3 regions of the Desulfonatronovibrio magnus genome follow, and region 2 is predicted to be linked to each of the others. Evidence: predicted binding sites of a transcription regulator. Region 2 holds the regulator's gene; each other region holds the start of a gene.
What was found. Region 2 encodes sigma-54, which starts transcription at its own class of promoters, with help from an activator protein. Its sites were predicted from a motif close to CTGGCACGGNNNNTGCTT; they were not measured.

Region 1: flgB (flagellar basal body rod protein FlgB) is a predicted target of sigma-54. The motif match lies at 2,053-2,070, and genes of this name have one in related genera.
Region 3: LZ23_RS09980 (phosphocholine cytidylyltransferase family protein) is a predicted target of sigma-54. The motif match lies at 2,482-2,499, and genes of this name have one in related genera.

What each region holds. Positions count from the first base shown of each region.
Region 1 covers NZ_KN882177.1:15,042-19,305, reverse strand. Annotated here, with positions in the region: gene fliF (flagellar basal-body MS-ring/collar protein FliF) at 1-599, opposite strand, end outside; gene fliE (flagellar hook-basal body complex protein FliE) at 695-1,006, opposite strand; gene flgC (flagellar basal body rod protein FlgC) at 1,152-1,589, opposite strand; gene flgB (flagellar basal body rod protein FlgB) at 1,589-1,999, opposite strand; gene LZ23_RS16275 (tetratricopeptide repeat protein) at 3,322-3,882, shown strand; gene LZ23_RS16270 (IMP cyclohydrolase) at 4,102-4,264, shown strand, end outside.
Region 2 covers NZ_JYNP01000005.1:161,397-165,660, reverse strand. Annotated here, with positions in the region: gene LZ23_RS00825 (PTS sugar transporter subunit IIA) at 1-342, opposite strand, end outside; gene hpf (ribosome hibernation-promoting factor, HPF/YfiA family) at 346-891, opposite strand; gene rpoN (RNA polymerase factor sigma-54) at 1,592-3,028, opposite strand; gene lptB (LPS export ABC transporter ATP-binding protein) at 3,643-4,264, opposite strand, start outside.
Region 3 covers NZ_JYNP01000095.1:4,746-9,009, forward strand. Annotated here, with positions in the region: gene LZ23_RS22565 (glycosyltransferase) at 1-1,646, opposite strand, end outside; gene LZ23_RS09980 (phosphocholine cytidylyltransferase family protein) at 1,660-2,445, opposite strand; gene LZ23_RS09985 (DUF2442 domain-containing protein) at 2,757-2,921, shown strand; gene LZ23_RS09990 (CDP-glycerol glycerophosphotransferase family protein) at 2,974-4,264, opposite strand, start outside.

The DNA.
Region 1 (4,264 bases), on a different contig from region 2:
CCGGTTGCAATGAGGTTGACAATACTTTGTACCTGTCTGGAGTCCAGAGCCTGGCCTGAACGTAACTGCAGCACAACAGAAGCTGAGGGAACCTGCTGTTCCTCAATAAAAAGACTTCTGCTGGGCATCACAAGGTGCACCCTGGCGTGATCAACTTCATCAAACTCGGCAATAGTCCGGGCCAGTTCTCCCTGAAGGGCGCGCTGATAATTTATTCTCTGTACAAAGTCGGTTTGACCAATTCTGCTCTCATCAAACAACTCATACCCAATGCCTGAACCATGCATAACCCCTTCACCGGCTACTACCAGCCTCAGCCTGTGCAGATCATCCCTTGGCACACTAACGGTTGTTCCGCCGTCTTCCAATCTGTACCTGGCATTTTCTCTGTCCAGAACATTCATTACCCTGGAGGCGTCCTCTGTATTCAGGTTGGTGTAAAGTATTTCATAATCAGGCCTGGTCATGAAAAACATGAGCATAATAAAGGTAAGAATTACAGAACCTGCAAGACCGCCTATGAGAATTCTCTGCGATAAAGTGCTGTTGGCCCAGATACTGGTGGCCCTGGTCATGAATTGTTCTAATGCGGGAGGCATGGCAAACCCCTTGTTGATTAAAGTAGTTAGTGTGTATCCTGTCAGTCGCTGATTATTGGCAGCATCTCCAAAACCGTAAAAACATCAACAATCGGTTAAAACGGCATGTGCATCAACTCTTTGTAAGCCTCCATGACCTTTCCGCGAACCGCGGTAGTCATCTGCATGGCTATGCTGCTTTTTTGCATGGCAATCATGAGCTCGTGAACATTTTCATTCTCGCCCGCTGCAAATGATTTTATCATTTCATTTTTTTCAGTATTCATACTGTTTACCTTGCTCAGTGAATTCTTGAGAGTATCACTGAAGTTATCGTAAATCTTGTTTTGAGTCTGAGGTTTTTTAAACTCATTGCCTGTCTGTAAAGCATCAGCATATGCCTTCATGGCCATGGGTGATATGGACATCTTATCCCTCCGCAAATCCTGCCGCTTATCAGTGTCTGACAGGTATATTCAATATTTGTCATCTTTATAGCTGAACCAGTCTGAATCATGGAATTAATAAAATTACAATACATTCTGTACTATAGTTTGAACTGATTCAACCTGCCTATCTTCCTATTTCCATAGCTTTCTGGAACATGCTTTTAGCCGTGGTTATGGATGCAACATTTGCCTCGTAGGTACGCATGGCTGTCAGCATATTGGCCATCTCCTCTACAACATTGATATCCGGCATCTGGACATATCCATCATTATTAGCATCGGGATGCCCCGGATCATAAACCATTTTAAATGGTCTGTTGTCGTTAAGAACGCTTTTGGCCTTAACCCCTCGAAGTTCTCGTTCCAGCTCTGACTGCATAGCCTTGCCAAAAGGTGTTTCCACGGGAGTAGCCTGAAAAAGAACTGTTTTCCTGCGATAAGGACCGCCTTCAGGGGTTCGTGTGGTATTCACATTGGCCAGGTTCATGGAAATGACATTAAGGTGGGTTCTCTCCGCACTTAATGCTGATGCCCCTATGTCTAAAGTTTTCATAAAACTCATTATTTGCCTCCTTCAGTAATTGCTGATTTTAACCCTTCAAAATTTTTATGCTGCACCTGAGCCAGAGCATTGTACATAAGGGTGTTCTTGGCTTTTACTGCCATTTCTTTGTCAAGATCTACAGCATCTTCACCCTGATATACCCTTGGCTCGATACTTTTAAAAAAATCTGAGCCAAACTTTGAGGGATCAAACTGGGCCGGCATGTGCATATTACTTGTTCTGGTGACTTTGCCCCGTCCATCGATCTGAAGGGCGGCCTGAAGATTTTCTTCAAACTCAACACGCCTGGCCTTGTACCCTGGTGTGTTGACATTGGCCAGGTTGGACGAGACAACATTTTGACGCTCAAGACGCATGTCAAGAACTCTTGAAGCGACATGGATATGTGTTCCAAACAGTGATTTCATTGCATACACTCCTTTATATTAAGGTTGGTGTTTTTTGTGTTTCCAGTCATTCAAAGCAAGTCCTGTTCCAATACGCATAAAGTTCAAAAAAACAGTCATGTACAAGGCAGGATTGAGGGGGGAGGGGCAGAGGGAAGAAGGCAGAAGGCAGAGGTCAGGAGCATTACGCGCTTACAAGTAACTGGAATCGTTTTGCTAATAAAATCAAATGTTTACAATTTTCATGTTTTTACGATTTTGGCTTATGATTGATGCACATTTGCCTGAAAAATTCCGTCAAAGATTAGAGCTTTGCGCCTGGCACAGGGACTGTCCCACGCTGTGTAAATTTTTTCATTTAAGCAAATTTTTTCCAGGAACCAATGCAGTATCATGCTTTATTATAGTACCTTGCGGGGACTGTCCCAATTTTCAGAAAAGTGACAGAGTCTTAAAGTTACTCGCAGGTTCGGTCCTGGTCCGCCCGGGTGAGGAGCTTCTAAGTAACTAAAACCAAATTAGCAATAAATTCAAAGCATTATGCTTTTACCATAAAGATTGCTTCGGTCGCTTAGGTTCCCTCGTGGGTGACAAGTTTTCAGCAACTACATCCCTGACACCTCAGCTGTCATTGCGAGCGAGTCTTCGAGCGCGGCAATCCTTGTTGCGAGCGAAGCGAAGCAATCTCGTGTTAAGGCTGATTTTTTAGTTACTCGCAGGTTCGGTCCCGGGCCGCCCGGGTGAGGAGCTTACAAGTAACTGGAGTCGTTTTGCCAACAAAATCAGACGGTTATAATTTTCACAATTTTAAGATTTTTACATATGATTGATGCACATTTGCCTGAAAAATTCCGTCAAAGATGAGAGCTTTACGCCTGGCACAGCTTCCTGCCCGGAGGCTTACAGCCCGGAGGGGGACTGTCCCTCGCTGTGTAAATTTTGTCATTAAAGCAAATTTCTTCCAGGAACCAATGCAGCATCAATCTTTTTTATAGTACCTCGCGGGGACTGTCCCAATTTCCAAATATGGGACTGTTCTTCAAGGTGGAGGCGGCTTCCAGCCGCCTGGTCTTTGATAGCCTGCAGGATGCAGGCTCCACCTTAAAGGCAATTACTCACAGGTTCGGCCCGGTTCCAGTCCCCCCAGGCAGGGAGCTTACTATATACTTGAAGTTTATCAATACAACCTGCCACATCATGGCACACATGTTGCTTAGATTTTTAACAACGGGCATTTTTTCTCACACAGCAAAAAATGCTTATGCACGTAATATAGTAGTTAACCATACCAACTGATCATCAACATGTTTTATACTTTTTGAAAACTTAATTGGAGGAGAATTATGACTAACAATCTGGATTACGAAATCAACAAAGAACTTGGTGAATGTTATCTGTTTATGGGTGAACTCGATAAAGCTGAACAATATTATCAAAAAGCTGCAGGTTCCAATGGGGTTCACGCAGATCCTTACCTTGGTCTGGCCACCATTGCTGTGCAAAAAGGGGAGCTTAAAAAAGCCGGCACCCTGTACGAAAAAGCCACCAAAGTTGAGCCCAATGACAAAGCTTTTGCCGGCCTTGGCCTCATAGAAACTGAAATTGGATCACATGACCGGGCTTACAACCTTTTCGAGCAGGCTCTCAAGGTCAACCCTGGAAACCTCATTGCCCTTTATGGTCTTGTCCAGACTGCTTACGTCCTTAACAAGACTGAAACCGCTATTGAGTATCTTGAAAATGCCCTGGAGATTGATTCATCCCAGGTTGATGTAAGATTCTCCCTTGCTGGATGCCTTCAGAGTCTTGGACGCACTGAAGATGCAAGGAATCATATTGAAGCTATCCTGGAAAACGAACCGGACAACGAACCGGCAAAGGAACTCCTGTCTGAACTATCCTGATAAGGTTTCTCCTCCCCAATACAAGGCTGGTCCCGGCATTATCATGGGGAAAATGCCGGGACTGGTCCAAAAGAATATTTCTTGCCAGAACTGCTATTTTCTGACACGAAATATTGGTACATGCCGGAACAGGCAAAATTGAACCTGCAACAGGTTAAATGCAAAATATTTACCTTGGAGCACCTACCCTGCAACATGTACCAGAAGTAGAGGAGAAGAATGAATTATTTGCCTATTAAAAGAGCCCTTATCAGCGTTACTGACAAAACAGGCATTATTGACCTGGCCGGTTTTCTGACAAAAAATAATGTGGAAATAGTATCTACAGGCGGGACAGCCAGGCTGATTCGTGAGAATAACATTGAGGTGACCGGCATCAGCC
Region 2 (4,264 bases):
CAGGTGCTTGCCTGCACTTTTCTCCGGAGCAAGTACCAGAAAAAAAATATTGACCAGCTTGTGATCAAGGGAAGCAAAATCAACCCCTTGCAAACTTCTGCCCACCACAAGAAGCACTTTGTCCAGGTTGTCAAGCTTTCCATGGGGTATGGCTACTGCATCTCCAATACCGGTGGTACCAAGATTTTCTCGAAACAGCAAAACCTCAAAAATCTTCTGCTTATCCAGAAAGGGGTAAGCTGCCGTTAAGGGGCTGATAAGCTCAGCCAGAACTTCGGTTTTGGTTGCTGAAGCCAGGTCGGCAATAATCTGGTCTTTATCTAAATACTCAGTAAGGTTCATAAGTTACATGCCCGGATCAATAAACCCGAAGTCTCCATTCTTTCTTCTATAGACGACATTGATACGTTCAGTTTCAGCATTGAGAAATACAAGAAAATCATAATTTAAGCTTTCCAACTGCATGGCAGCCTCTTCGAGATCCATAGGCTTGGGTTCATAATGGTCAGTGGCCACAATTCTTGGCTCGCGTTTACCACTGTCAACAGGCCCGAAATTGATGATGTCCATCCTGACCTGTTTTTCCCTGGCTTTTTTCTTTTTGTCCTTTACTTTTTCCCGCTGTTTTCTAAGCTGGGCTTCCACCTTGTCCAGACTTAAATCCACCGTTGAATACATGTCCTCAGTTTCTTCTGTAGCTGATATATGCATGTCCTTGCCAGTTAGAATGACCTCAGCTATGTGACGAAATTTTTCCACCTCCAGATTAACCTGAAGTTCTGCAGCATCGTTTTCATTAAGATATTTTGAAAGCTTTTCATATCTCTCCTGAGCATACTTTTTGAGATGTTCAGAAGGCTCAAAGTTTTTGAAGTTGAATTTGATCTGCATGCTGATCCTCCTTTGAGATATCAAGTTGTGTATTGGTTGTATCAGTTATTATGATTTGGTAATCGTTCAGCCTTTTGTATGGAGGCAGGGGGCAGGCACTCCGGGCCCCACTTGAGCAGGAATGTCCAGATTCCTGAATATTCCGCCTTCAGCCTGAAAAGTCCAGTTAAAGACAATAAAGAAGACATTTTTTTAAAAACCAGGCATCGGTTCTCAAAAAGGCTGCCTATTAATTTGCCGCCTGCCTTGTTAAGCAGACGTAGTCTCCGTCGCAGACGGGTTTAACTGGGTTCCCCGGCAAATGAAAAAACATCTTTTTTTCCTTTGCGCCCTTTGCCTGCCCGGTTAAACATCGCTGAAAGCGTTCCTGCGCAGCAGGGTTTAACTGGGCGTCTTGAGTGAGTCTTTTTACCCAGTTGAATACACAAAGTGTAGGCTCAGCCATTCAACAGGGGCGAACGGGCGGTTAAAAAATCTGTAATAGTTTAGCCCTTTTCTAAGGAAAGCAGGGGACAGGCACCCCAACCCTTGTTTTTTGTTGATGTAAAACACAGACTTAATAAAACAAGGGCTGGGAGAGCCAGTCCACGTGCCACATGCAAATGGCTAAACTGTTACAAAAATCTTTTTTTGTGTTGCGGGCAAAGCCCGCATTAGAAAAAGGTGAACTCCGTCTCAATTCACATATATCAGTAAATGATCAGAAAAATTTTTTTCTTTTGGAGGACGAAGGTATCTTCAATGCAGCCCTGTACTTGGCCACAGTTCTCCTGGCAATATTGACCTCAAGCTGTTCTTTTAACGCATTGGCAATCACGTCGTCACTTAAAGGTTTTTTGGGGTCTTCTTCGGCGACCATCTTTTTTATGGCCGCTTTGACACTTTCAGACCCTACCACACCACCACTGTCCATGCTTAAAGAGCTGTTGAAAAAAAACTTGAGCTCAAAAACACCAAAGGGCGTTGAGACAAATTTATTGGTGGTAATCCGACTGACTGTTGACTCGTGCATATTAATATCTTCTGCCACTTCACGCAAAATAAGCGGCTTGAGCCTGGCAACGCCAAGTTCAAAAAACTCTCTTTGAAACTTGAGGATGCTCTCCATTACCTTGTACAATGTTCGTTGTCTCTGATGCAGGCTTTTCATCAGCCATATGGCAGAACGGGTTTTTTCCTGAATGTACTCGTTATCCTTTTTATTCTTATCGGTTTTTTCCAGCGAATCCTGATAAAGTGTGCTCAGTTGAATGGGGGGAATTCCATCTTCATTGAGCACGATGGCAAAATCCTCTTCATACTTGTAAACATAGATATCCGGGCTAACATAGACAATGTCCTCACTTCCGTAGCTTGCCCCCGGGTAAGGATCAAGGCTTTGCAAAATTTCTATACATTCCTTGAGGTAGTCCTTGCTTATCTTAAACTTCTTTAGAAGAGGAACAAAACGATTTTTTTCAATATCTTCAAGGTGTTCCGTGACCAGCTCAGTTATAATTGGTCCTGTTTCATTAAGGGCCCTGAGTTGAGTCAACAGGCACTCGCGCAACGTTCTGGAGGCAATGCCCACAGGGTCAAAATTCTGAACCTTGCTCAAAACTGATTCAACCTTGTCTTCTGTCAGATTCAGCGACTGGGCCAGTTCAGCTGTATCGGTCTTCAGGTAACCCTTTGAATCGATGTTTCCAATAATCTCTTCGCCTATCCTGATTTCTTCTGCAGTCAAATTCTGCAGATAAAGCTGCCAGGTAAGATGACCTTCCAAGGATGGCTTGGAAGAATACCTGGCTTCAAAACTCTGCATCTCCTCGGGAACTTCCCACTCCCTGGAACCAGCCTGTTTTGATGTGCTTGAAAAATGTCCGAGATAATCTTCCCAGTCAGCATTGTTGATCATTTCCTTTTCTTCGGCTGTCAACTTTTCTTTTACTTCTTTTCTGTCACGGGCCTCTCTTTCGCGATCCTCATCAGCGGCAGGCTGCAGCTCTTCAAGAAGCGGATTTTCAAGAAGTTCCTGCTGGACCACCTCAAGAAGCTCCAGCCTGGACATCTGCAACAATTTAATGGCCTGCTGCAGTTGGGGAGTCATCACCAGCTGCTGGGTCAGTTTAAGATTCTGTCTCAGTTCCAGGGACATAGTATTATTCCGTTAAGTCTGTTATCCATAATTAGGTATCTGTTCACACCACATTACTCTACTTTCAGATAAAGCCTGCATCCTGATTTGTTTTGGCCATTGCAGTTTGTTTGACCAGCCCTGAGCCCGTTAGTCAAAACCATGAACAGGGAAAACCTCTGGATTGTTTGAAACAATTAATGGTTTTGACTTACGGGCTAATGCTGGGAGTTTGCAGCAAAAGAAAACAAATCAGGATGCAGGCTCACCTCTCAGCATGGTGAATAGTTACAGTCTGATTTTATATATCAACAAAAAACAGGGACTGGGTGCCTGCCCACTGCTTTCTTATAAAAAGGGTATCTGTTTAGCGCTTTTAAGGAAAGCAGGGGACAGGCACTCCAGGACCCACTTGAGCATCAATTTGTGCTCAAAATGACTCATTTTTGGGACAAGTGGGTCCTGGAAGAGCCAGCCCCCCACCGGGCTGTATGCCTCCGGGCAGGAAGCCTTGCCACATCCAAAGCGCTAAACAGATACAAAAAAAAAAAATCCTAAACTGTTACATTTTCAAAGGATTTGAAAAATGCCTGAAAGCAGCGAATCAGCTTACCATACGGGAAAACATGACAAACTTACAAGCAAAAAGATTCACCAAGGTAGACTGCCCTTGCCCTGGTGTCATTGATAATCTCCTGAGGCGTCCCATCGAGTATAACTTGTCCGTCATATACAATGGAGGCTCTATCACAGATCCGCAGGGTTTCCCGCACGTTATGATCTGATATCAGCACTCCTATTTCTTTTTCCCTGAGCTTGAGAATGATTTTCTGAATATCATCCACAGCAATAGGATCAATACCGGCAAAAGGCTCGTCAAGCAGTATAAATCTCGGATCCTTGATCAGGGCTCTGGCAATCTCCAGACGTCTGCGCTCCCCCCCGGACAGAAAGGATGCTTTCTGGTGAGCCAGCTTGGATATGCCAAGCTCATCCATAAGCTGATCAGCTTTTTGCAGTCTGTGCTTTTTGCTTTTATGTGTATATTCCAGGATAAGCATCAGATTTTCAAAAACTGTCAGATTTTTGAAAATTGAACTTTCCTGGGGCAGATAACTGATGCCCAGACCAGCTCTACTGGGCAGCGACAACCCGGTAATATCCTGCTTGTCGAGAGATACGCCACCTTTGGTTGGCGTTATAATGCCCACCAGCATGTAAAAGGTCGTGGTCTTGCCGGCACCGTTGGGCCCAAGC
Region 3 (4,264 bases), on a different contig from region 2:
CTCTGTATTTCAGATAAATTTTCCAGATAAACCTTGATGGATGAATTTTCTTCTATCGATGAATTTGCTGAGCTAAAGTTTTTTTTGCTGAACATTAAGCAGGGAGAATCAAATTTTTTGTTTAAAATGCTGGAGCCTATAAGCAATCGATTAAGCATTAATGATGTTTCAGGATAGGGCAGGTGTTTTTTTTCAGCAAAAAATTTATCCATGACAGCCTGGTATCCATTTTGTGGATGCATTGCCTGTACGATTCCAACCTTATTGTTCCAGTTGAAATGGTTATATAAAAATTTCAGCCAGCCAGGAGGAAAGGCTATGTTCGGCTTGATCACAGCAACATGCTCATGTTCTGCTTCATCAACGGCACTGTTAAACACTTTAGCGTCAGGATGCTCGCATTCAATCCATTTGGCAGCCAGTCTTGTGAGGGATGGAATTTCAGGCTTTGGTCCGGCCATAATTACTTCTAAGTCAAATCCCTGGGTAGATGCGCTGAAATTCTCCCAGAACAGCAGCAGTTCTTTTTTATCTGGCATATGATCCCAGAGTACCAGTACGGAAAATTTTACCGGAAAAGGGGATTGCAGACTTTTCAACACAGCCTGAGCAGTTCTTTTTACTGAATTCCCATCTCGCCCATAGCAAAGATCCCTGCTGAATTTTTTTCTTAACTCTGAAAGTCTGTCAGGATTTTTCAATTCTTTGTGGATCGAATTTTTCAGGGACTGAAAGTCCTTAACTACAACGCAGGCTTTTCTTGCCTCGTATTCGATATCTTCAGGGTCATAGTGAATGAAATTTTTTCTAAAGGGATTGTCTACCAGTACAATGGGCTTGTCTAAAAGCATAAATTCAACAAAGGCAGAAGACACATCACTTATGAGAAGATCAGAGGCCTTAAGACACGGGGTCAAATCCTGGTCTTCAATGAATGTGCTGCAGGGGTGTTGATCCGCCTCTGTCCTATAGTAGTTAGTCCAATTTTCATCTGTCATGCCGTGCAGCTTGATAATCAAATGGTTATCATTTCCTGCTAATTCAAAGATCCTTTCCTGGATTACAGGGATAGCAGATAATTCCGGATTATAGGTAGGTGCAAAAAGGATGAGTTTTTTTTGGGGGGCAATATTATATTCCTGACAGAACTGGTTTCTATGCAGGGCGTTTGGCCCGAAGAGTTTGTCGGATTTAATAAAACCGGTGGTTTCAATGGGGATGAACACATTTTTTCTTAATCTTTTTTTATGAATGGGACCAGGCACACAGATTAGATCAGCCAGATTTTCTCTACGAACAATTGGTCTAAATGTATAAAAACACCCCTTGCTTATCATTCCATGACCCACATTAATAATCCGACCGCAGCCTCGTAAATACATGGCAGCATTGATGTCCGAGACCAGAGTTGCATCAGGAGAAAATTCTGCAGGGTCATCTAAAAAAAATGATTTTTTAGAAAGTCTTTCTATGGTGGATGTATCCAGACCGCACCCAGGCAAATTCCTGGTGGAAGCGCGATAAGGTGGAGCACTGAAGGCAAGATTGAGATTTGGATAATTTGCCTGGAAATAATCATGTACCGGCTCAAGATATGGTAGGTGCAGATTTCTTTCGACAAAAAAAAGTATTCGTGTCTGACTCATATCCATCAGGCTGTCAGGAGCAGGCTCTTTTTATGTTTTTGGCCTCTATAAGCTCCAGTGGAAGACCGTTTTGAGAAATATTAATGTTTTTTTTACGCAAGGTTAATATGGTCTCAGCCCCGTCGCCGCTTTGAGTAAACATATTTTTGGCCTGTATCAGGTCTTCCTCAAAATCAACCTCAATGCACCTGTGGCTGGAAATATCCAGGGCCTTGAATTTTACTCCCTTTTCCAAGGCCAGCTCCATACCTTTTTCAAAATAATCATCATCACGACAATATTTAAGAGTCTGGATAAATGTCTGTATGTCATTTTTTTGAATCTTGTTCACCCCAACGGCTTCACCAAGAGGCTTACTGACCTCTTTGGAGATTTTGGCAATATAACCATTCGTATCTTCTGTATATTTAACTTCTTCAGCGCCGCATTTCTTGCGGTCCACTGCCACAGTATTGTAAGGATGTTCAACGACATTGCTGACCACCTGAGAGTCAAAAACCACATCTCCATTAACCCAGATAACATCCTCTTGAACACTTTCCAAGGCGCATAAAAGGCTTTTTGATGTGTTGGTAATGTAGTAAAAGGGGTTGTATTTGTAGAGAGCTTCCGGGTATTGCTCCATGATAAGGGTTTTTTTGAAACCTACCACCACAATTATCTCGGAAATACCGAGCTCCGTGAATATCCTGATCTGCCTGCCCAGAATAGGTTCTCCGCCGGGCATTTGGGTCAGACACTTAGGAAATGGACGGCCTAATCGACTGCCTACTCCTGCGGCAAGAATTACTGCTTTCATGGCATTACTCCAATCTTTTGGTTTTTTACAGGATGGTAGCAATAAGAGTGCCATGAGAGGGTTGGTTAAAACTATGATGAGGCTACAGGTATTTTTTGGGGAATTCAATCATGTCTTAAATGGTAAAAATAATTGTTGCGTGGTTTCGGTTGACTGTTTGCAATAGGCAAGCTAAATTTTAATAATTACATAGCAACCTTATTCTTTGGAGAAGTGGATGCTTGGCATGAATATTTCGCCTAAGTCTGTAACCATTGATAAAAGACTACTTGAGGGTTGAGCTGAATGACGGCCGTACGTTAGGTGTACCTTTGGCCTGGTTCCCGCGTCTACTTAATGCCTCCCCTGAGCATCTTAGAGATTACGAATTAACAGCAAAAGGCATACATTGGGATAAGTTGAATGAAGATATATCCATTGAAGGCTTACTGGCAGGACAGGGAGATATGACGCGTCCATATAAAGAAGTTGCCTGAATGCGGTATAAATTGTCATCAAGCTGCTCAAAATAATTCTCTGTACCCCCCCCTATGATTCAGCAAGTCCGCTCACAAGTCTGGCAATATTGCCCGAGGCATCTCCATTGTATTTGTTAGCAAAGAGCTGGTCCGTATACTTGGTCCTGATCCGAGAAAGTTTTTCAGGGTATTGCAAACATTCCTGAACAGCATCTTTTAACTGGTCAGAGCCTGTTATCTGCAAGCCTATGTCCCTCCAGGCAAAATCTATATCATTGGGATTAAAGTGTTCGTAATCCTCCCAGGTCGGATTGTTGAATAGAACCAGAGGCTTATCCAAAGCTGCAAACTCCATCATTGCCGAAGAAACATCAGAAATCATTACATCTGCTAAGGCCAGGAATTCTGTAATATCTTGTCCCGATATATATACTATACGAGGGTCTTTGTTCACCAGTTTTTGAGCCATTAATCTGTGTCTTGGCTTGCATCTGGAGTGCAGTTTTATAAGCAGCATCATCTGATCGGTCATTAAAATCTGGTCAATTTTTTCCAGTAGATAATCAAGAGATGTTAGTTCCTGGTTATAGGTAGGCGCGTATAATATATATGTGTAACTTTCAGGTAGATTGTAATGCCTGCACACTGTTTTCTTATTGATTTTGCCGTTAAAAAGATTGTCGAGTTTAGGCATTCCTGTAGCCATTACAGGACTACCTATTATGCTTTCAAGCATTTGCTGGTGATATGCACCGGGTACACATACCATGTCTGCTTTTTCTTCCTGTTTAGCCTTGATGGTGTCAGTATAATATATACCCTTGCTGAGCACGCCGTGTCCTACATGAACCATTTTGCCACATCCGTGTGGGTAATAAGAGTCGGGAAGGATGGTCACGTCTGGGAAAAATTCCTGGGGGTAAAAAGTAACATATTCCTTAAAAGCCTTTAAAAGTCTCAGATCGCCTTCTTCAAAGCCTGCAGTAAAATGTTTGTTTCTGGGCATTGCTGCAAATCCGTACATATACTCAGGATGTTTGGTTTTCATCTTTGTATATATGGGATCAAGAACAGGGATATGCATTTTGTCAAAACAGTAAAAAAGGATTCTTTTTTTGTTCTGAGGGTTTGTTTTGTTATTATTTTTTGAGGGTGAGACACTATTGTATTTCTGAATATAATGTTCAGCAATTCTGTCTATATCGTACTTAAAGCTGTCTGATAAAATATTGAGATTTTTAAATCCAAATTTTTCATGTAATTTTTTTACTCCTGATGATAATGAATCAATGTTGTCTGCTATTTTAAATATTTTTTTCAGATAGCTGGCTCGACTTTTTTTGTGATCCCTGACTGGAAAC